One region of the Blautia wexlerae DSM 19850 genome, then DNA from elsewhere that is predicted to be linked to it. Evidence: predicted binding sites of a transcription regulator. Region 1 holds the regulator's gene; each other region holds the start of a gene.

Region 1 (7,978 bases):
AGCCCCGCCTGTATAATCGTCCTGAACAGCCAGCGGGGAGAAATTATTGATATTGTGTGCATTTGCAGGATGCTTAGAGATACTTAGTCTGCAGAAATCTGCGTTATGAGCCGGCTGCATCACCTGTCTGAGCGGAGTCTGAGACGGAGCGAGTTTGACAAGCCGGCTCATGCCTTTAGCAGATTTCTGCAGACTTAGTATCTCTTAGCGTCCGAAACCGCACACAATATCAATAATTTCTCCCCGCGTCCCTTTTCTATAACATAATCTTAATAACCCCTATTGTTCATAAAATAACAAAAAATTCACAAAATAATATTGACAAACCAAATCAAGAGTGCTATCTTATGAGCATAAGGTGTTAGCACTCCTAAAACATGAGTGCTAACAAACCAAAACAAAGGCAGTAAAGGAGTGGAACTTCATGGATCAGGAATTAGATGATCGTAAAAAGAAAATACTAAAAGCCATCATCAAAACCTACATGGAAACAGGCGAACCGGTGGGTTCCCGGACCATTTCCAAGTTTGCAGATTTAAATGTAAGCTCTGCCACCATCCGGAATGAGATGTCAGACCTGACAGATATGGGATATATCGTACAGCCCCACACCTCAGCCGGAAGAATTCCTTCTGATAAAGGTTATCGCCTCTACGTAGACGAGCTGATGAAAGAAAAGGAATCAGAGGTTCAGGAAATCAAGGATCTCATGATAGAGAAAACTGACAAACTGGATAAAATGTTGAAGCAGGTAGCAAAGGTACTGGCCTCCAATACCAACTATGCAACAATGATCTCTGTTCCACAGTACAGCGGAAGCAAGATTAAATTCATCCAGCTTTCCCGTGTGACACCCCTTCAGCTTGTGGCAGTAGTAGTGAGTGATAACAATGTCATCCGAAACCAGATCATCAATCTGGATGAGGAGATGGACGATCAGACAATCCTGAAATTAAATCTTCTTCTTAACACCAACTTAAATGGGGTGCCCATTCAGGATATCAATCTGGGAATGATTGCCCGCCTGAAAGAACAGGCAGGTGTACATGGCTCTGTGGTTGGCACAGTCCTTGATGCAGTGGCAGACACCATCCAGGTAGACGAAGACGATATGCAGATATATACTTCAGGAGCAACCAACATTTTCAAGTATCCGGAGCTTGCAGACACAAGCAAAGCGAGCGAGCTGATTTCAGCATTTGAAGAGAAGCAGGATCTGGTAGACCTGGTGAAAGAGAGAATGTCTGATACAGAGAACACAGGAATTCAGGTGTACATTGGTGATGAGATGCCGGTGCAGACCATGAAAGACTGCAGTGTAGTCACAGCCACTTACGAACTTGGAAAAGGAATGCATGGTACCATCGGTATCATCGGTCCCAAGCGTATGGATTATGCAAACGTAGTTGACAGCCTGAAGGCTTTGAAAGTCCAGCTGGACGAACTGATTAAGAAAGAGAGTTAGAAAGGCGGTAATAGAGAGTGTCAGAAGAAACAAAGAACACAGCTCAGGAAGAAGAGACAACAGATACTCCGGTAACAGAAGAAACTGTTGAGAATGAACCTGAAGTTGTAGAGAACGGCGAAGCAGAAACAGAGGAAATCCCGGTAGAGGACGGAGACGAGGAAGCTTCCCAGGATGACAAGAAAGACAGCAAATCAAAAACTTCTTTCTTCGGCAAGAAGAAAAAAGAAAAAGATAAATTTGAACAGCAGATTGAAGAACTTACAGACAGGCTGAAACGAAACATGGCTGAATTCGATAACTTCCGTAAGAGAACGGAGAAAGAGAAATCCAGCATGTATATCATCGGAGCCAAGGACATAGTTGAGAAAATGCTTCCGGTTGTGGATAACTTCGAGAGAGGTCTTGCACAGGCACCTGAAGGAGATTCTTTTGCAGATGGCATGAAGATGATCTATAAACAGCTGATCACCACATTAGATGAGCTGGGCGTGAAACCGATTGAAGCAGTGGGTAAGGAATTTGATCCGAACTTCCACAACGCAGTAATGCATGTGGAGGATGAAGAAGCTGGTGAGAATATTGTGGTAGAAGAATTCCAGAAGGGTTACACCTACAAGGATTTCGTAGTCCGCCACAGTATGGTAAAAGTAGCCAACTAATTTACATGAAAATATAGAATATATCAAATCTAGTTGAAAATAAACAGGAGGAACAAGATTATGGGAAAAATCATTGGTATTGACTTAGGTACAACAAACAGCTGTGTAGCCGTAATGGAAGGCGGACAGCCAACAGTTATCGCTAATACAGAAGGCGCAAGAACAACACCATCAGTTGTCGCTTTCACAAAAACAGGAGAACGTCTTGTAGGTGAACCTGCAAAACGTCAGGCAGTAACAAACGCAGAGAGAACAATCTCTTCCATTAAAAGAGAGATGGGTACTGACTATCGTGTAACAATCGACGACAAGAAATATTCCCCACAGGAAATTTCCGCTATGATTCTTCAGAAACTGAAAAAAGATGCAGAAGGATACCTTGGTGAGAAAGTTACAGAAGCAGTTATTACAGTTCCTGCATATTTCAATGATGCTCAGCGTCAGGCAACAAAAGATGCCGGTAAAATCGCAGGTCTTGATGTAAAACGTATCATCAACGAGCCAACAGCAGCAGCTCTTGCATATGGCCTTGACAATGAAAAAGAACAGAAGATCATGGTATACGATTTAGGTGGCGGTACATTCGATGTATCTGTAATCGAAATCGGTGACGGCGTTATCGAAGTACTTTCCACAGCAGGTAACAACCGTCTTGGTGGTGATGACTTCGACCAGAAAGTTACAGATTACATGCTTGCAGAGTTTAAGAAAGCAGAAGGCGTAGACTTAAGCAATGATAAGATGGCACTTCAGAGATTAAAAGAAGCTGCAGAGAAAGCAAAGAAAGAGCTTTCTTCCGCAACAACTACAAACATCAATCTGCCATTCATCACAGCTACAGCAGAAGGCCCGAAACACTTCGATATGAACCTTACAAGAGCTAAATTCGATGAATTAACACATGACTTAGTAGAAATGACAGCAGAACCGGTACGTCGTGCACTTTCAGATGCAGGTATCACAGCATCTGAACTTGGCCAGGTACTTCTGGTTGGTGGATCTTCCCGTATCCCGGCTGTTCAGGATAAAGTAAGACAGTTAACAGGCAAAGAGCCAAGCAAGAACCTGAACCCGGATGAGTGTGTAGCACTTGGTGCTTCTATCCAGGGTGGTAAACTTGCAGGTGATGCAGGTGCAGGTGATATCCTTCTTCTGGATGTTACTCCACTGTCACTGTCCATCGAGACAATGGGTGGTATTGCAACAAGACTGATTGAGAGAAATACTACAATTCCTACAAGAAAGAGCCAGATTTTCTCAACAGCAGCAGACAACCAGACAGCAGTAGATATCAACGTTGTACAGGGTGAGCGTCAGTTTGCAAAAGACAACAAATCCCTTGGTCAGTTCCGTCTGGACGGAATCCCGCCAGCACGTCGTGGCGTTCCGCAGATTGAAGTTACATTTGATATCGATGCAAACGGTATCGTAAATGTATCTGCTAAGGATCTTGGAACAGGTAAAGAACAGCACATCACAATCACAGCTGGTTCTAACATGTCTGATTCCGATATCGACAAGGCAGTAAAAGAAGCTGCTGAGTTTGAAGCACAGGATAAGAAACGTAAAGAAGCAATCGATACAAGAAACAATGCTGATTCCATGGTATTCCAGGTTGAGAATGCACTGAAAGAAGCCGGAGACAAGATCGATGCTAATGATAAAGCTGCTGTAGAAGCAGACCTGAACGCACTGAAAGATTTACTGTCTCAGACTGCAAATGCAGAAGAGATGACAGATTCTCAGGTAGCAGATATCAAAGCTGCTCAGGAGAAGATGATGGAAAGTGCTCAGAAGCTTTTCGCTAAAATGTATGAGCAGACACAGCAGGCAGGCGGCCAGGCAGGACCGGACATGAATATGGGCGGCGGTGCAGCAGGCAGCACAGATGCAGGAAACAACGATGATGTTGTAGATGCTGATTACAAAGAAGTATAATGTGACATTTCTGTAAAAGCAGAGATTTGCAACGGAAATATCAATAATAACTGTTCAGTGGGAGAGTCTCTCTCACTGAATAGTTGTGTTATAAATAAAACGGGTATAGGATTAAAATCATGGCTGATAAGAGAGATTATTATGAAGTCTTAGGCGTGGACAAAAGCGCCGATGACGCAACACTTAAAAAAGCATATCGTAAGCTGGCCAAGAAGTATCACCCGGATGTAAATCCAGGAGATAAAGAGGCTGAGGCGAAATTTAAAGAGGCAACAGAGGCTTACACCATCTTAAGCGATCCGGAGAAGAGAAAACAGTATGACCAGTTTGGCCATGCGGCTTTTGAAAACGGTGGAGGAGGTGCCGGCGGCGGCTTCGGAGGTTTTGATTTTAACGGTGCTGATATGGGTGATATCTTCGGCGATATTTTCGGCGATTTATTTGGCGGCGGCAGCAGAAGTAGACGTGCTAATAATGGTCCGATGAAGGGAGCTAATCTCCGCGCACGCGTAAATATTACTTTTGAAGAAGCTGTCTTTGGCTGTGAGAAGGAACTGGAGATCGTACTGAAAGACGAGTGCACCACCTGTCATGGAACAGGTGCGAAGCCGGGTACTTCACCGGTAACCTGTCCGAAATGTCATGGAGAAGGTCAGGTTGTTTATACACAGCAGTCCATGTTTGGAATGGTGCGTAATGTACAGACTTGTCCGGATTGTCATGGATCAGGTAAGATCATCAAGGATAAATGTACTTCCTGCCGCGGAACCGGATATACATCTTCAAGAAAGAAGATTCAGGTATCTGTACCTGCAGGTATTGACAATGGTCAGAGCATCCGCATCCGTGAGAAGGGTGAACCGGGTACAAACGGAGGTCCGAGAGGCGATCTGCTTGTAGAAGTAAATGTTGCACGTCATCCGATCTTCCAGAGACAGGATATGAATATCTTCTCTACTGCGCCTCTTACATACGCGCAGGCAGCACTGGGCGGTACTGTACGTATCAACACAGTGGATGGAGAGGTTGAATATGAAGTGAAACCCGGAACTCAGACAGACACAAGGATCCGTCTGAAAGGAAAAGGTGTACCGTCTCTGAGAAACAAGAATGTACGTGGCGATCATTATGTGACTTTTGTTGTGCAGGTTCCTACAAACCTCAACGAAGAAGCAAAAGAAGCACTGCGCAAATTCGATGAGGCGTGTGGTAACCGTCCGAAATCAAAAGATTCTGATGATTTTGAAAAACCGGAAAAGAAGAAAAAGAGTTTCATGGATAAATTAAAAGAGACTTTTGAGGATTAATTATAAAAGAAAATTAAAGAAAAGAGGTTTACCCTCTTTTCTTTTTTTGTATAGTCGTGTATATTGAAGAGTAACGGTAAAAATCAGATGAACAGACAGGAATAAAAGTTTCCTGAGAAATGGAGAGATATTTGACAAAAACAGAGAAGATCGCAGCTTTTAGGGAGAAGTATCTCCCTGTATGGGTAATTTTGCCGCTGATAAGCATTTTTGTATTAAACTGTCTTATTTACTGGGGAAGCGGAGTACTGACAGCAGACAGATATCATTTTGATTTTACCATGTCACTGGACAGGGCAGTGCCGTTAATACCACAGTTTATCTGGATTTATATTCTGGCATTTCCTTTTTGGGCAGTGAATTATATTCTGGCTGCACAGAGAGGAAAAGATGGATTTTATCGGTTTGTGGCAACTGATCTGACTGTTCATATTACATGTTTTATTATTTTTCTGGTTTTGCCAACTACCAATGTCAGACCTGAGCTTGCAGGAACTACATGGTCCCAGCAGATGCTTAAGTTTGTTTATCTCATGGATGGTGGAAACAGTCCGTCTAACTTATTTCCGTCAATCCATTGTTATGTAAGCTGGCTGAGCTGGCGCGGAGTCAGTAAATCAGAGAATATTCCAAAATGGTATCAGCATTTTTCACTGATATTTGCAATACTGATCATTATTTCTACCCAGGTGCTTAAACAGCATTATCTGGTGGATGCCATTGCCGGAGTTGCACTGGTAGAACTGGCGTGGAGATTTTACAGCAAAGGAAACCGCCACGAGATATTCAGACATTTTTTTGAAAAAATAAGTGAAGCATGCAGTCGGTGGGTAAATAAGAATTGACTGGATGTGGTGAGATGCTGCATTATGGGAATAGCTGCAGAGTAACAGAGAATGGGCCAGACATATTTTTGGATGATAATAGTTAATTATATAACATAAAGAAATGGAGACAATTACATGAAGTGGAACCGTTTTACAGTAAAAACGAAAACAGAAGCAGAAGATATCGTTATCAGCACACTTGCAGAAGTCGGCATTGAAGGCGTGGAAATTCAGGACAAACAGCCTCTGACTGAGGAAGACAAGGCTCAGATGTTTGTAGATATTATGCCGGAAGGACCTGCAGATGACGGCGTTGCCTATCTGAATTTTTATCTGGAAGAAGATGCAGACAAAGAAGCAATCCTGAAAGATGTTCGTGAAGCATTAGATGACCTGAAGAATTTTATGGACATCGGAGAAGCTACCATTGAAGAATCTCAGACAGAGGACAAGGACTGGATCAACAACTGGAAACAGTATTTCCACCAGTTCTATGTAGATGATATCCTTATCGTACCGTCATGGGAAGAAGTAAAAGCAGAGGATAAAGACAAGATGATCCTCCACATTGATCCGGGTACAGCCTTCGGTACAGGTATGCATGAGACTACTCAGCTTGTGATTCGCCAGTTAAAGAAATATGTAACACCGGATACAGAGATGCTTGACGTAGGAACCGGAAGCGGTATCCTTGGTATCGTTGCCCTGAAACTTGGTGCGAAACATGTACTGGGAACAGACCTTGATCCATGTGCAGTTCCTGCAGTTGCAGAGAATAAAGAAGCAAACCAGATCGTGGATGAAACTTTTGATATGGTGATCGGAAACATCATTGACGATAAAGCGATTCAGGATCAGGCAGGATATGAAAAATATGATATCGTAACAGCAAATATCCTTGCAGATGTTCTGATCCCTCTGACACCGGTAATTGTAAACCAGATGAAAAAAGGCGCTTACTACATTACTTCCGGTATTCTTGATGTGAAAGAAGAAGTTGTAGTGGAGGCAGTAAAAGCAGCAGGCCTGACGGTCGTAGAAGTGACACATCAGGGCGAGTGGGTTTCCGTAACAGCAAGAAAGGACTGATCCTATGCAGCGTTTTTTTGTGGAGCCTTATCAGATTGAGAAAGAGGCACACCGTATCCACATCAATGGGACGGATGTAAATCATATTAAAAACGTTCTCCGCATGAAATGTGGGGAGGATGTGTGGATCAGTGACGGAGGAGATAAAGAATACCGCTGCCAGATTGAAGAACTGGGAGAGGATGAGGTTCTGCTGCATATCCTCTATGCACAGGAGCCGGAATATGAGCTGCCAAATAAAATTTATCTTTTCCAGGGACTGCCGAAAGCAGACAAGATGGAACTGATCATCCAGAAAGCAGTAGAGTTGGGAGCTTTTTCTATAATCCCGGTAGAGACAAAGCGATGTGTGGTGAAACTGGATGTTAAGAAGGCAGCAAAGAAGGTGGTTCGCTGGCAGCAGATCGCAGAGAGTGCAGCAAAGCAGTCCAAGCGAATGCTGATCCCGGAAATCCATGAAGTAATGACCTACAAACAGGCACTGGAATTTGCGAAACAGTTAGATGTAAAACTGATCCCGTACGAACTTGCCAAAGGAATGAAAGAAACCAGAGAAATCCTCAGCGAGATTAAGCCTGGACAGTCTGTCGGTATCTTTATCGGACCGGAGGGTGGATTCGAGGAAGAAGAGGTAGCAAAGGCACTGGAAGCAGGTGCCCATGCGATTACACTTGGAAGACGAATCCTCAG
Region 2 (7,978 bases), 1.9 Mb from region 1:
GATAAGCGGAGCCTTGTCAGATTCCTGATTCTCTGCCAGATATTTAACCAATGGATGATTCGCATTCAGAACCAGTGTTTCCTGTCCGCCAAACATATTCGGATCCATTCCATACATATTATACATCTTCATCATATCCTGCATACGGCGGCTCTCTTCGGAAAGAGTCATCATTGCTGATACATTTTCATTTTTCAGATTCTCAACATGTACTTCCAGTTTATCTTTATTAAGGCTCTTGCGGAAAAGTTCTGTCAGTGCTTTGACAGTTGCTTCATCGGCAGTACCCTCACCCTTCATTTCTTCGGTCAGATCAGCATCAATACGCTTAAACTGTACTTCCTGATGTTTCTGCTCAAGACTGGAAATAAATGCACTGTCAATATTATGCTTCAGGATAACGGCATCTTTTCCTGCTTCCTTAAACATATTGATATACTGACTCTGCTGAACTTCATCAGTTACATAGAAAATTACTGTCTTCTCAGGTTCTTTCGCTTCCGCATTGTCTTTGTTTTCAGACTCTGCTGCATCTTCTTTCTTTTCTTCTGTCTGAGCCTCAGTTTCTTCTGTTTCTTTTTTATTCTCTTCAATGCAGTCCTTTAATGTGAGATATTTGCCATCAAGATTCTTAAAGAGTACATAATCTCCCATTTTCTCTGCAAACTTAGCATCTTTAATACAGCCATATTTAATAAACGGGCTGATATCATCCCAGTATTTCTCATAAGATTCTCTGTCAGTCTTGCACATTCCGGTAAGCTTATCTGCCACTTTTTTGGAAATGTATTCAGAAATCTTCTGTACAAATCCGTCATTCTGCAATGCGCTTCGTGACACGTTCAATGGAAGATCCGGACAATCAATCACACCTTTCAGAAGAAGCAGGAATTCAGGAATTACTTCCTTGATATTATCTGCGATAAATACCTGATTGTTATAAAGTTTGATTGTTCCTTCAATGGAATCATACTCTGTATTGATCTTCGGGAAGTACAGGATACCTTTTAAATTAAACGGATAATCCATATTCAGATGTATCCAGAATAACGGTTCCTTATAATCCATAAACACCTTGCGGTAGAATTCCTTGTATTCATCATCTGTACATTCATTTGGATGCTTCATCCAGAGCGGATTAATATCACTGATGGAAACCGGACGTTTATTGATCTTTACTTTATCCTTTGCAGGAGAAATTTCAACAACTTCCTTTTCACCTTTATCATTTTCTTTTTCTTCTGTCTTTGCTTCCTCATGAATATGTTCAACAACTACATCATCGTCTCTTAACTCAGATTCATCAATTGTCTCATATTCCTGAGGTGCATTTGCTTTGGAAAGGTAAATATGAACCGGCATGAAGGAACAGTATTTCTCAAGAATCTCACGCATACGGTACTCATTTGCAAATTCCAGGCAGTCTTCATTCAGGAACAGGGTGATTTCTGTACCAATCGTATTCTTGTTACCTTCCTGGATATCATATTCTGTTCCGCCATCGCAGGACCAGTGTACAGGCTGTGCACCTTCTGTATAGGAAAGTGTATCAATATGCACTTCATCCGCTACCATAAATGCAGAATAAAATCCAAGTCCAAAATGACCAATCATCTGATCATCTGTAGTTTTGTCTTTATATTTCTCAAGAAACTGAGTTGCACCTGAAAAAGCAATCTGGGTAATGTATTTCTCTACTTCATCAGCAGTCATGCCAATACCATTATCGATGAATTTCAGAGTTTTCTCATCAGGATTAACAATTACCTGAATCTCCGGTTTGTATCCTTCCGGAAAAGTATATTCTCCCATTACTTCCAGTTTTTTCAGTTTAGTGATCGCATCGCATCCGTTGGAGACCAGCTCTCTTACAAAAATATCATGATCGGAATATAACCATTTCTTGATGATTGGGAAAATATTTTCACTGTTAATTGATAAATTTCCATGTTTTACAGCCATGCTGTCCACACTCCTTTTTGTTTTTAATCATTTGCCGCAACTTTATCTGTCAATATACTGCATTCTTATCTGCTCTGCCTCCGGAGTCAAAACTATCCTCTCCTGTTTATCCTTTGAAATAGCTTTTGACTCCTGTAAGTTGCTTCTCTGAAAGATATAGTAATACCATTTATTCCAAAAGTCAAGAAAAAATTAGCACTCACTAAAAATGAGTGCTAATAATTTTATATTTTACATATTCCCCTGTATTTTTTTCTTCAGATAACTCTTATTTCTTTCGTCTTTTGTATACCACAACTCCCACAATACATCCTGCTGCAATCGCCAGAATAATCACAAACGGTGTGATATTAGTCGTATCTCCTGTCTTTACCGCTGTTTTCGCAGTTGCTCCATTCGGCTGTGGAGTCGGAGTTGCAGTTACAGTCTGCGCCTGCGTAATACTGAAATTCACCTGTTTAGTATCCTGCTCCCCTGTATTCTTCCATTCACTTCCATTATACTTCTGACGGTCAAATGTAACTGTCAATGTGTAGGTTCCGGCCTTCGTAATTCCAAATGCAGCAGTATAAGGTGCACTGCTCCAGCTATTTGTATTGATCACTTTCCAGTTATACGGTACATAGCGGACATCTCCCTTTCCCGGACTTTCATTGTCCATACCCGCTCCGACTGCTGTAAATGTAATCTTTGACTGTGTTGTGTATCCATCTGAACTGATTCCTGTAATCTTATTATCTGCCGGATCTGCAATTTTCGCCTTGCGGGCAGCTTTAACCGTAAACTGAACTTTTACTTCTGCACTGATCTGCTGTTCATTATCAATCACAACTGACTCTGTATAGGAGCCGGCCTTTAAACCCTCCTTCGGGCGGATTTTAAATGTACAGCTCTCCCCCGGTGCAAGCTCTGTGGCTGAAAGTTTCCCGATTTTAAAGTTTTTACCTGACGGTGCATTTAAAGTTACATTTGTATTCCCCTTATTCGTCACTGTAACTTTCTGCGCTTCCGGTGCCTCACTATATCCTTCTTTTGCTTTTCCAAAATTCAGTTCTTCCGGTGTTACGGATAATTTATAAATCTTTTTCACTTCCGAAACAGTCGCAGAAGCTTTGATCGTTGTTAATACATCTTCCTGTCCTTCCGAACTGGTCTGGGCTATCTGAATACTGTCCAGATAATTGCCGACTTTCAGACCGGTCACCGGTACTGCTGTAAATGCAGCAGAATCTCCCGGCTCCAGCACTGATGCCGAAAGTTCCCCAATATCAAAATACTCTGCATATGGCTGCATCAGCGAAACAGTTGTATTTCCTGTATTGGTAAGTGTAATGGTCGTCGCTTCAGGAGTATCATAACCTTCCTTCAGATCATCATAACTGAAAGATTCCGGATCTGCCTGAACTGCTGTGATCTGTTCCTGTTCTGCCTCTTTTACAGATACTTCCGCAGTTACCTGCACTGCTACTTCCGAATCCTCTTCACTTTCAAATATCAGGGTATCACTGTAATCACCCTTCGTCAGACCGGTTTTTGGCTGTACCATGAACATAAGAGAATCACCTTTTGCAATCTGTATTCCTGATACAGCTTCACTTCCATCTTCGTTCATCACCTCAAAATAATCTGATTTCGGTATCTTTAAAGTGACAGTTCCATCCCCTGTATTTGTTACGGTTACGGACAGTTTCTCATTGGCCTGTGTATAATTTTCTTCGATATCGCTGAAATTAAGACTTCCTGTATTTACCTCAAGAGACTGTGCCTCAAGAGATGCATCTGCATTGTCACCTGCCGATGGAGCCTCGCTGTCATCCGGCGTCTCTGTCGGTTCTGCAGAAGGCTCATCCGAAGGCTTCAGATCTTCGTCATCTGATGAATCATCCTCACCTTCAACTGCAATCTTCGCTTCAAAAGAAACCTCAATACCTTCTTCCGTCCGGTATGTGATCATATCATCATATTCACCCGGTTCCAGCCCTTCCCTCGGCTGTATCCATACGCTTACAGATTCACCTGCACTCAGCGGTTCTGTAATATCCTGAACCATAAAATGTTCCGGACTGATCTCCTGAAAATTCAAGCTCTCATTTCCGGTGTTCGTAATCTGCACATACTGTGCTTCCACATCCTCAAGATCACTCTTTACTGTTCCAAAATCACAAATCTGATCTTCGCTGTCCTCTACAGTGGCAGTCGCTTCGTAAGTCTTTTTATCTTTATCATCTTCACCTGCTGCCTGTCCATCTTTCTCTGATCCATCTGTCTGCACATTTCCGTTCTCATCCACCTGCAGCTGATCTTCTGTATAAATTTTCATCTGGGAATCATCAGTACCTTCTGTTGTTTCCTCCGGCTGACCTTCTGTGTTCTGAGATCCATCTTCCTGTTCATTTCCTGCATCCTGCTGTACATCTTCTGTTCTATCTGTGTCCTGATTTTCAGAATCCTGACTGCCTTCTGCATTATCTGCTGTTTCTTCCAACTGTGCATTCTCTGTTCCATCTGCCGTTTCTGCCTGCTGTGTATCCTCTGCTTTCGCCTCTTCTTCAGTTGCAGCTACCTCTAACGTCTTTGCAGTAAGAGTACCTGTCAGTCCGCTTCCATCTACAGGGGTCAGATCAAGCACCAGTCTGCATCCCAGATCATCCTGAGTAATCGTATAGGTCTTCTCAGTACCTACCTGTGTTAACTCCTTCTCCCCGGTCTGTCTTGACCAGGAAAAAGTGAAATCTTCATCCGTAACCTCTTCCGGTGTAACCTTTGCATAATCTGCACTCAACGCTACGCCTACAGCTGCAAGTCCCTTAATCTTAAGCTTACCGCCCAATTCTCCTGACGGAGCTGCCGCAAAAACCATGGATGGAATCATTGAAATAACCATCATCACAGTCATTACAACTGCAAGAAATCTCTTTCTCTCCATCTGTAGTCCTCCTTTTCATTTATAATAAAATTTGTAATTATTCAGCAGCCGCTCTGAAGGTACTGAATAATTACAGTTCTGTGATGCTTCTGTGTCTGTCTGCCCTTTTCATTCCCATCACAGACCACAACATCGTTTTTTCTCTGTATAAAAGCATTATAGCATCACATTTTCCGGAAATGTAATCTGTATTTTCTCCCTTAAAACAACTTCAGCCCCTGAGTATCAGAGTTCAATTTTCTCCAATATTCAGGGACCGAACTGTGTTTTACAGTTATTTCTCCGATATATCACGTGATATCCATAATTTGACCGAACAGTTTTTATCCTTCTACTATCAGATATTTTCCATCCGGCAGAGCAAATACTTCACTTGCATCTTCCAGTTCTTCATCTGACATTCCTTCCACATCAGCGCCTGACTCTTCCAGATATTCTCTCACTTCTTCAATAGAATCCACAACCTGCGCCATGCAATCCTCAAGGAATGCTTCCGCTGCTTCATATGATTCTGCTACCGCCTGTGGAAAAAGCTGCTCCTGATTTTCAAGAAACGTATTAATACATTCTTCTGTAAACAATTTAAATAACCTCCTCAATCTTTCCCTTTGCCCGGATCAGCTTCTCAAGGACCGGTTCAACCTGTTTTGTCATATAGGACGTAGCTGCCCGTACCCCCTCCTTGGAATGCTCCATGGCAAAGCCATATTTTACCGCTTTAAGCATCTCTATATCATTATATTCGTCTCCGAACGCAATACATTCTTCCGGCGAAATATGATATCTTTTCTGATATTCTCTGATTCCTTTTGCCTTGTTTGTTCCAAAAGGAATAAAATCAATCCACTCATTTCCCGAAGTGACAACAACACATTCTTTTCCAAATCTGTCCATCCAGTATTTCACAGATTCTTCTGTAAGGCCGGCCGGTTCAAACACAGCCAGCTTCATGATAGGAGCCGTCATCTCTTCCATGCTGTTTACAAATCTGCATTCATTTTTTACTTCATATAACATATGGTCATGAAATCTCTTTGTCTTCGGCATCAGATAGTGGTAATCCTTTGCAGAACAGGTAAACTCGGCATCCTTCTTTTCCAGGATTGCAGAAATAATCTCCCCTGCCAGCTTTCTGTCAAAAGAATCCTGATACAGTACCTCTCCATGATCCACTGCCAGTGCACCATTCTCCGAAATATAGGAAATCTCTGAAGCAACAGGCGCAAACAGCTTTGTCATATTCGGATATTGTCTTCCACTGGCTGCCACAAACATAATCCCCAGTTCCTCTAACTGCCTGATCAGCGAAAAAATTTCTTCAGGCAGAGACTGTGCCTTATGTAAAAGTAACGTCCCATCCAGATCACTTGCAACCAGCTTAATCATTTCCATGTTCCTCGCAAATCTTTACCAGATCTGTCGGTTTCTCAGCGACAAGATCTGCTCCATTCTCATTCAGTTCTTTTCGGTCACGAAAGCCCCATAGCGCACCTACTGTATACATTCCTGCTGCTTTACCGGTCTTCATATCTGTACTTGTATCTCCCACATACATACATTCTTCCGGTTTTACACCAAATTTCTCCGCAACCATAAGCGGACCATCAGGTGCCGGTTTCCTGCGGATTGCTTCACTCTGACCGACTACCATATCAAATTCCCCGTCAAAAAGCTGCGCAATTACTTTCACAGCTGCAGGATGAGGTTTATTTGAACAAACTGCCAGCTTCATTCCATGTTCCTTCAATTTCTTTAAGGTTTCCGGCATTCCCTTATAGGGAACTACTTTATACATCGGATCTGCTTCAAACATTTCCCGGTAAAGCTTCTGTCCCTCATCATAATGCGCAAGTTCCGGATCCCCCGCATCCTTAAGTGCGCGGCGGATCAGCATATTTGCCCCTTCTCCGCTGTAATATCTGAAATTATCCACCGGAAGTGTTTTCAACCCGAATTTTTCCATAATAATATTAGTCACATAAGCCATGGAATCCAGCGTATCAGCCAGTGTTCCATCCAAATCAAATATACATGCTTTAATCATCTTTTGTCATCCTCTTAAATCAATTCCTGATTTCTTCATTTCATAAAATAATCTGGCCACCGGGAGTCCTACCACATTATTGTAATCTCCGCAGATCCCCTTTACATAAATTCCGAAAAGTCCCTGGATGCCATAGCTTCCGGCCTTATCCATAGGCTCTCCTGTAGCAACATACTCTCTGATCTCCTCATCTGAAACCGGATAAAAAGTCACATCTGTACTTTCATAAAAAGTATGTTCTGTCCAGACTTTTTCTTTCTTTTCCCATACAGAAACGCCTGTATATACCTGATGAGTATCAGCCTGAAGTTTCTTTAATGTATTCACTGCATCCTCTGTATCATGAGGTTTGCCAAGGATCACATTCTCAAACACTACCACTGTGTCAGATCCGATCACAATTGTTCCGTCGGCACTATCTTTCATAGTGCGGATAACAGAAGCTGCTTTATCCGAAGCTAGCTGTTTTACTGCCTCTCCCGGATTGTCTGAGATACGGTTCTCATCGCCTGATGCAGGCAGTACTTCAAAATCCACGCCAGCCCGTTCCAACAGTTCTTTTCGTCTGGGTGAAGCAGACGCCAAAATAATTTTTCTCATAATAACCTCTTCTTTCCTGTCATAGTATACCTTGTATCTTTTGGGTATGCAACTGCTTTCATTAACTCTTTCCATAAAAATTTCGCTTTTCTTTTTATCTGAAAAGTATTAAAATAACAATAACCTATAGCTGAATAAAATAATGTCAGGAGTAAAAGATATTTTTATCCTGACTCGCTTTCAAAAATAGGAGAATATCAGAAAGGAGTTTATGATTATCATGGCTAAAATTAATAAATACTGGGGATATGTTGCAATAGGTGCCCTTACAGCAGCAGCTGCCGGTGCTGTAGCTGCCCTTATTGCCAAAAAAGGATCCTGTAAAGAGGATTTTGATTTTGAAGATGACTTTGATGATTTCGATCTGACTGATGAAAAGGAAACTGCTAAGGAAGATCAGGAACCTGCCGAAGATTTCCAGTCCTGGGAACATACAGGCGAGCAGT
Region 3 (7,978 bases), 2.1 Mb from region 1:
ACATGAAGAAAGAGGGAGCCGGTTTTGATGTACCGGTGGCAGCAGCAGTGTTAGCTGCTTTTGAGATGATCAGCCCTCAGGTTGTCAGCAGAGTTATGATGGCAGGGGAGATCGGTCTGGACGGAGAAATCCATGGGATATCCGGAATCCTGCCGATTGTATTGTGTGCAAGAAGTTTGGGCAGTCGTTTTTGCGTAGTTCCCTATGAGAATCTGAAAGAAGGAAGACTGATCAGGGATGTGCCGGTAGCAGGAGTAAAAAATTTACGGGAACTGGTCGAGTGTCTTAAGAATCCGGAACCCTATCTGAAGAGGGAAATACAGGAAGAAATTCCTTCTATTATAAATACAGATATGGGAATGGATTTTTCAGACATTGAAGGACAGGAAGGGGCAAAAAGAGCGGCGGAAATTGCAGTAAGCGGATTTCACAATCTTCTTCTTATCGGACCTCCGGGAACGGGCAAAACCATGCTTGCCAGAAGACTGCCGACGATCATGCCTGGGCTTGGCTTTGAAGAAAAGCTGGAGCTTACCAGAATTTACAGTATTGCAGGACTTCTTTCAAGAGAACATCCTCTGATCGATGAGCGACCATTTCGCAGCCCTCATCATACAAGTACTCCGCAGGCAATTGCAGGAGGCGGGCGTAATCCCAGACCCGGCGAAATCACTCTTGCGCATAAAGGTGTACTCTTTCTGGATGAAATGCCGGAATTTTCCAGAGCAAGTCTGGAACTTCTGCGACAGCCCATGGAGGATAAAGTGATCCAGATAGCCAGAGCAAGCGGAACTTACAACTTTCCGGCGGATTTTATGTTATGTGCAGCGATGAATCCCTGTCCCTGCGGTTATTATCCGGATTTAAACAGATGCACCTGTACAGCAGGTGAGATCACACATTATATGGGAAAAATCAGTCGCCCTCTTCTGGACAGAATTGATATCAGCACTGAGGTACCGCCGGTTTCTTTTTCACAGCTTCACTGTGGAAGAAAGGGAGAAAATTCCGCTGCTATCAGAAAAAGAGTGGAAAAAGTACAGAAGATCCAGGAAGAACGGTATAAAGATGAGAAAATAAATTTTAACGGGCAGCTGAAGAGCAGTCTGATCGATAAATTCTGCCCTCTTACAGACAGCGCATCCCGACTTCTGGCAAGAGCCTTTGAAAAAATCGCATTCAGTGCCAGATCCTATCACAGGATCCTGAAGGTAGCCAGAACAATTGCGGATATGGAAGGGGAAGAAATGATTGCCGGTCATCATATCGGAGAAGCACTTTCGTACAGGGCATTTGACAAAGATTCTGTCATAAAATAAAGGTCAGTGAGGTATTTTATATGGAAAGAACTGATGTGAAAAATAATCATACAGAAGAATACAGTACAGGTCAGATACGATGTATTGAGAAATCAGATCCGGAATATCCTCAGATAATGAAGCAGTATGCCTCCATGCCGGCAAAGCTTTATGTAAAAGGCAGACTTCCTGATCCTAAGAGAAGAACGGTGGCAGTGATCGGTGCCAGAATGTGCAGTCCTTATGGAAGGATGCAGGCATTCCGGTATGCGAAAGCGTTAAGTGTAGCTGGAGTCCAGATTATCAGCGGTATGGCACTTGGCATTGATTCAGAAGGACATAAAGGCGCACTGGAAGGAAAGATGCCTACATTTGCGGTGCTTGGAAGTGGTGTTGATGTATGCTACCCGAAATCTAACAGAAAACTCTATGAGAGGATCTTGTGGGAAAATGGTGGGATCATCAGTGAATGTCCACTGGGTTCAGGACCTGTTTCCTGGCATTTCCCGGCGCGAAACCGGATCATCAGTGCTTTGTCAGACGCGGTTCTGGTAGTGGAAGCAAAAGAAAACAGCGGTTCGCTGATCACTGCGGGATTTGCACTGGAACAGGGAAAGATGGTCTATGCGATTCCGGGGGCAGTGACAGATGAACTTAGCAGAGGCTGTCATAAGCTGATCTACGACGGCGCAGGGATTGCATACTGTCCGGAAATTATGCTGGAAGAACTTGGAATTTCGATGGAAAAAGTAACACAAAACGGTGAAAAAAACAACTTGGGACTTGCAAGAGATTTGAATATGGTGTATAGTTGTCTCGATTTACGACCAAAAAATCCCGACTACATTGTGAGAAAAACAGGCTTTTCCCCGGCACAGGTAAGCAACTGTCTTGTGGAACTGACACTGCGGGGGCTCATAAGAGAGAGCGGGAGACATTATTATGTAAAAGACAGTTGACGATTTATGATTATTGTGCTTCACGTTTCTGCGGCGCAGGGCGATTTTCATATGTAACAATATCGCTGTCAGGCAATGTGCCCGTTCAGGGACACTGTGAAGAATAACAGATTACGACTAGGAGAGGTAGCATGGCGAAATATCTGGTGATAGTAGAATCACCTGCAAAAGTGAAAACAATAAAGAAATTTCTCGGTGCGAATTACGATGTGGAAGCTTCTAACGGACATGTCCGTGATTTCCCGAAGAGTCAGTTCGGAATTGATGTTGAGCATGATTTTGAACCCAAATATATAACGATCAGAGGAAAGGGAGAACTGCTTGCAAAGCTTCGCAAGGCTGCAAAGAAAGCAGATAAGATTTATCTTGCAACTGACCCTGACCGCGAGGGAGAGGCAATTTCCTGGCATCTGATGCAGGCATTAAAAGAAGATCCGAAGAAGATGCACAGGATTACCTTTAACGAGATTACCAAGACAGCAGTAAAATCATCGATCAAACAGGCCAGAGACCTGGATATGGATCTGGTAGATGCACAGCAGGCAAGACGTATGCTTGACCGTATGGTAGGTTATACCATCAGCCCGCTTCTCTGGGCAAAAGTCAAGAGAGGCTTAAGTGCGGGGCGCGTACAGTCTGTTGCGCTTCGTATCATCTGTGACAGAGAAGATGAGATCAATGCGTTTATTCCGGAAGAATACTGGAGCCTGGAGGGAGATTTTCAGGTGAAGGGTGAGAAGAAACCGCTGCAGGCGAAGTTTTATGGAACAGATAAAAAGATGGATATCCACAGCAAAGAGGAAATGGATAAACTTCTGGCCTCTCTGAAAGATAAAGAATATGAGATCAATGAAGTAAAGAAAGGCGAGAGGATCAAGAATGCACCGCTTCCCTTTACTACAAGTACCTTACAGCAGGAAGCAGCCAAGACCTTAAACTTTTCCACACAGAAGACAATGCGTCTGGCACAGCAGCTGTATGAAGGAATTGATATCAAAGGAAATGGAACGGTAGGTGTGATCTCTTATCTGCGTACAGATTCTACCCGAATCTCAGAGGAAGCAGATGCTGCTGCAAGAGAATATATCACTGCTCAGTACGGAGAGGATTATGTTTCAAAGTCTGAGAAAGCTGTGAAAAAGGGACAGAAGATCCAGGATGCTCACGAAGCGATCCGTCCTACAGACATCAGCCGTACACCGGCTGTACTGAAGGAATCTCTTTCAAGAGATCAGTTCAGACTGTATCAGCTTATCTGGAGACGTTTTGCGGCCAGCAGAATGGCTCCTGCAAAATACGAAACAACATCTGTAAAGATTGGTGCAGACCAGTATATTTTTACAGTCTCTGCCTCCAAGATCATATTTGACGGATTTATGTCTGTATACACAGATGAAGAGGACCAGAAAAAAGGAAATGTTCTGAATCAGAGTCTTGAAAGAGGAATGAAGCTTAGTCTTAAGGAACTGAAACCAGAACAGCATTTCACGCAGCCGCCTGCACATTATACAGAGGCATCTCTGGTCAAGACTATGGAAGAACTGGGAATCGGACGTCCAAGTACCTATGCGCCGACGATCACAACGATCATCAGCCGCCGTTATGTTGCAAAAGAACAGAAGAACCTGTATGTTACAGAGTTGGGGGAAGTTGTCAATAATATTATGAAACAGGCTTTCCCGAGTATTGTAGATGTAAATTTCACTGCGACTATGGAAGGGCTTCTGGACTGTGTGGCAGCAGGAACTGTAAAGTGGAAGACAGTAGTAAGCAACTTCTATCCGGATCTGAAGAAGGATGTAGATGCTGCAGAGGAAGAACTTGAAAAGGTTGATATTCAGGATGAAGTGACAGATGTGATCTGCGAAAACTGTGGCAGACATATGGTGATCAAATATGGTCCTCATGGACGATTCCTTGCATGTCCGGGATTTCCGGAATGCAAAAATACCAAACCATATTTTGAGAAGATCGGGGTGGCATGTCCGAAATGTGGAAAAGAGATTGTGCTTAAGAAAACAAAAAAAGGACGTAAGTACTACGGATGTGAGGATAATCCGGATTGTGATTTCATGTCCTGGCAGAAACCATCAGCAAAGAAATGCCCGAAATGTGGAAGCTATATGGTGGAAAAGGGGAATAAGCTTGTCTGCAGCCAGGAGACATGTGGATATGTAGAGACAAAGGACGAGAAAGAATAATAACGGATTGTAAATGTTATAAATGGGACTGTTGCAGCAGTTGAAAATGAATTTCATTAATGCAACAGTTCCGTTTTTTGTCTTACAGTCAGTGACTTTCTGACTTTTTGTCTTCAATCCTTTGAATTTTTGATGATGATATTTATTGAATAATATTATAAAAGGAATCTATTTTCAGAAAAGCAAAAATAAATAAAAAAATAGTAAAATTTGTCTTGTAATTTGACTTTAAAACGTGTAAAATCAAAGTATCAGTAATGTTAATGACCATGTGTGTCTGAATCTTCCTTGCGAGCAAAAGAAAGTGACTGCTCATTTATGAAATAATGACAGAAAGATTTCGGATATGTACAGGGTGAAAGGAGGACAATATGAGTGTTCAGCTGCTGGATAGAACAAGAAAAATTAATAAACTTCTGCATAACAGCAGTTCCAGCAAAGTGGTATTTAATGACATCTGTCAGGTTCTGATGGAGACACTGAGTTCCAACATTCTGGTTCTCAGTAAAAAAGGAAAGGTTCTGGGTGTCAGTTTATGCCCGGGAGTAGAGGAGATCACTGAACTGATCGAGGACAAGGTTGGCGGATATGTAGATTCCCTGTTAAACGAGAGATTTCTGGGTGTCCTGTCAACAAAAGAGAATGTAAATCTTCAGACACTGGGATTTGAACATGTATCAAGCAGTTATCAGGGAATCATTAATCCGATAGATATTGCAGGGGAACGACTGGGTACTGTATTTATGTATCGTTATGAGAAACCATATGACATTGAAGATATTATTGTCAGTGAATATGGAACAACCGTTGTAGGGCTTGAGATGATGAGAGCGGTTCATGAAGAGAATGCTGAGGAGGACAGAAAGCAGCAGGTAGTGAAATCTGCGTTTAATACTTTATCTTTCTCCGAACTGGAGGCGATCATCCATATTTTTGATGAACTTGACGGAGATGAGGGAATCCTGGTTGCAAGTAAGATCGCAGACCGCGTGGGAATCACCAGATCTGTTATCGTAAACGCTTTGAGGAAGTTTGAAAGTGCCGGTGTGATTGAATCCAGATCTTCCGGTATGAAAGGAACCTACATTAAAGTGCTGAATGAAGTCATCTTTGATGAACTGGAAGAGATTAAAGCTCAGAGAAATAAGAAATCCTGATATAGAAGCTTCCATAAATAATGAATGCAAGAAGGCTGTCTGCTGTATGGTGGACGGTCTTTTTATTATGTTACAGGAATTATAGCAAGCCTCTTAATTGATGTATTTGAAGACAATTCAACTGAATGCGAAAGACAAGGAAGATATGACAAAATTATTTGTAAATTAAGAAAACAAAAGAAAAAAAGAGTATATATAAGTAAAAAAGAGAATATAGATTATTTTATAATGATAAAAGCACTTGCGAAATCGACTCATTTTCAATAATATAAGGACAGTGATTAGCACTCGAAGTAAATGAGTGCTAGCAAAAATCGGCAGAATTAGACAGAGTGCCGAAACAGTTGCCGGATATTAAGAATAGCAGAGACGGTAACAGAGATTCCAGGTTGGAGAATAAAGGAGGATATAGATCATGACATTAGTACCTTTAGGTGACAGAGTTGTATTAAAACAGGTTGAAGCAGAAGAAACAACAAAATCCGGAATCGTTCTTCCGGGACAGGCACAGGAGAAACCACAGCAGGCAGAAGTTGTAGCTGTAGGACCTGGCGGAGTTGTTGACGGCAAAGAAGTAAAAATGGAAGTAGCTGTAGGTGATAAAGTTATCTACTCCAAATATTCAGGAACAGAAGTAAAGATGGATGGCACAGAATACATTATCGTAAAACAGAATGATATTCTTGCAATTGTTAAATAAGCAATATCAAAATAGAAAACATAAATGAAGATACTTATAAGATAATATTTACAGGATGTAACATGAAATACCGGCTAAGTATCAGAAAGAATTCATAGAGATCAAAATTTGAATCAGGAGGTCATATTATCATGGCAAAAGAAATTAAATTCGGCGCAGAAGCCAGAGCAGCTCTTGAAGCTGGTGTAAATAAATTAGCTGATACAGTAAGAGTAACATTAGGACCGAAAGGAAGAAACGTAGTTCTTGACAAACCATACGGTGCTCCGCTTATCACAAACGACGGTGTTACAATCGCAAAAGAAATTGAACTGGAAGACGGATTTGAAAACATGGGCGCACAGCTGATCAAAGAAGTTGCTTCCAAAACAAACGATGTAGCAGGTGATGGTACAACAACAGCTACTGTTCTTGCACAGGCTATGGTTCACGAAGGAATGAGAAACCTGGCAGCAGGCGCTAACCCGATCATCCTCAGAAAAGGAATGAAGAAAGCTACAGATGTAGCTGTAGAAGCAATCAAGAACATGAGCCAGACAATCAGCGGCAAGAAACAGATCGCAAACGTTGCATCTATTTCCGCAAGCGATGAGACTGTTGGACAGTTAGTAGCAGATGCTATGGAAAAAGTTTCCAAAGATGGCGTTATCACAGTAGAAGAATCCAAGACAATGCACACAGAACTTGACCTTGTAGAAGGTATGCAGTTCGATCGTGGATATGTATCCGCATATATGTCAACAGATATGGAAAAAATGGAAGCAAATCTGGAAGATCCATATATCCTGATCACAGACAAGAAGATCAGCAACATCCAGGAAATCCTTCCATTACTGGAGCAGATCGTAAAAGTTGGTGCGAAACTTCTTATCATTGCTGAAGATGTAGAGGGTGAAGCTCTTACAACTCTGATCGTAAACAAATTAAGAGGAACCTTCCAGGTAGTAGCTGTCAAAGCTCCGGGATATGGTGACAGAAGAAAAGAAATGCTTCAGGATATCGCAATCCTTACAGGCGGCCAGGTAATCTCCGAAGAAGTTGGTCTGGAACTGAAAGACGCAACTATGGAGCAGTTAGGACGTGCAAAATCTGTTAAAGTTGCAAAAGAGAACACAGTTATCGTTGACGGTATGGGTGACAAAGATGCAATCGCAAACCGTGTTGCTCAGATCCGTGGACAGATTGAAGAAACAAAATCTGAATTTGATAAAGAAAAATTACAGGAAAGACTTGCAAAACTGGCTGGCGGCGTAGCTGTTATCCGTGTTGGTGCTTCCACTGAGACAGAAATGAAAGAAGCTAAGCTTCGCCTGGAAGATGCTCTTGCAGCTACAAGAGCAGCAGTAGAAGAAGGTATCATCGCAGGTGGCGGATCTGCTTACATCCACGCATCCAAAGAAGTTGCAAAACTTGCAGCAACTCTGGAAGGTGACGAGAAGACAGGTGCAAATATCATCCTGAAAGCTCTGGAAGCTCCTCTGTTCCGTATTTCTGCAAATGCAGGACTTGAAGGTTCCGTAATCATCAACAAAGTAAGAGAATCCGAACCAGGAATCGGTTTCGATGCTCTGAATGAAAGATATGTAGACATGGTAAGCGAAGGCATCCTTGACCCTGCAAAGGTTACAAGAAGCGCTCTTCAGAACGCTACAAGCGTTGCTTC

Evidence for each region. Region 1 encodes HrcA, which represses chaperone genes, less so after heat shock. Its sites were predicted from a motif close to TGTTAGCACTCNNNNNNNNNGAGTGCTAACA; they were not measured.
Region 2: the regulator HrcA is predicted to act here: its motif matches at 2,153-2,183, upstream of htpG (molecular chaperone HtpG).
Region 3: the regulator HrcA is predicted to act here: its motif matches at 5,895-5,925, upstream of groES (co-chaperone GroES).

Annotation. Positions count from the first base shown of each region.
Region 1 is NZ_CP102267.1:3,181,985-3,189,962, reverse strand. Features, by position in the region: gene hrcA (heat-inducible transcriptional repressor HrcA) at 425-1,465, shown strand; gene grpE (nucleotide exchange factor GrpE) at 1,483-2,127, shown strand; gene dnaK (molecular chaperone DnaK) at 2,188-4,065, shown strand; gene dnaJ (molecular chaperone DnaJ) at 4,185-5,372, shown strand; gene NQ550_RS14810 (phosphatase PAP2 family protein) at 5,492-6,217, shown strand; gene prmA (50S ribosomal protein L11 methyltransferase) at 6,335-7,288, shown strand; gene NQ550_RS14800 (16S rRNA (uracil(1498)-N(3))-methyltransferase) at 7,293-7,978, shown strand, end outside.
Region 2 is NZ_CP102267.1:1,276,412-1,284,389, reverse strand. Features, by position in the region: gene htpG (molecular chaperone HtpG) at 1-1,962, opposite strand, end outside; gene NQ550_RS05895 (COG1470 family protein) at 2,231-4,888, opposite strand; gene NQ550_RS05890 (glyoxalase) at 5,212-5,469, opposite strand; gene NQ550_RS05885 (HAD family hydrolase) at 5,471-6,280, opposite strand; gene NQ550_RS05880 (HAD family hydrolase) at 6,267-6,932, opposite strand; gene NQ550_RS05875 (Maf family protein) at 6,939-7,532, opposite strand; gene NQ550_RS05870 (hypothetical protein) at 7,753-7,978, shown strand, end outside.
Region 3 is NZ_CP102267.1:1,072,449-1,080,426, forward strand. Features, by position in the region: gene NQ550_RS04955 (YifB family Mg chelatase-like AAA ATPase) at 1-1,319, shown strand, start outside; gene dprA (DNA-processing protein DprA) at 1,340-2,257, shown strand; gene topA (type I DNA topoisomerase) at 2,389-4,458, shown strand; gene codY (GTP-sensing pleiotropic transcriptional regulator CodY) at 4,830-5,615, shown strand; gene groES (co-chaperone GroES) at 6,031-6,315, shown strand; gene groL (chaperonin GroEL) at 6,447-7,978, shown strand, end outside.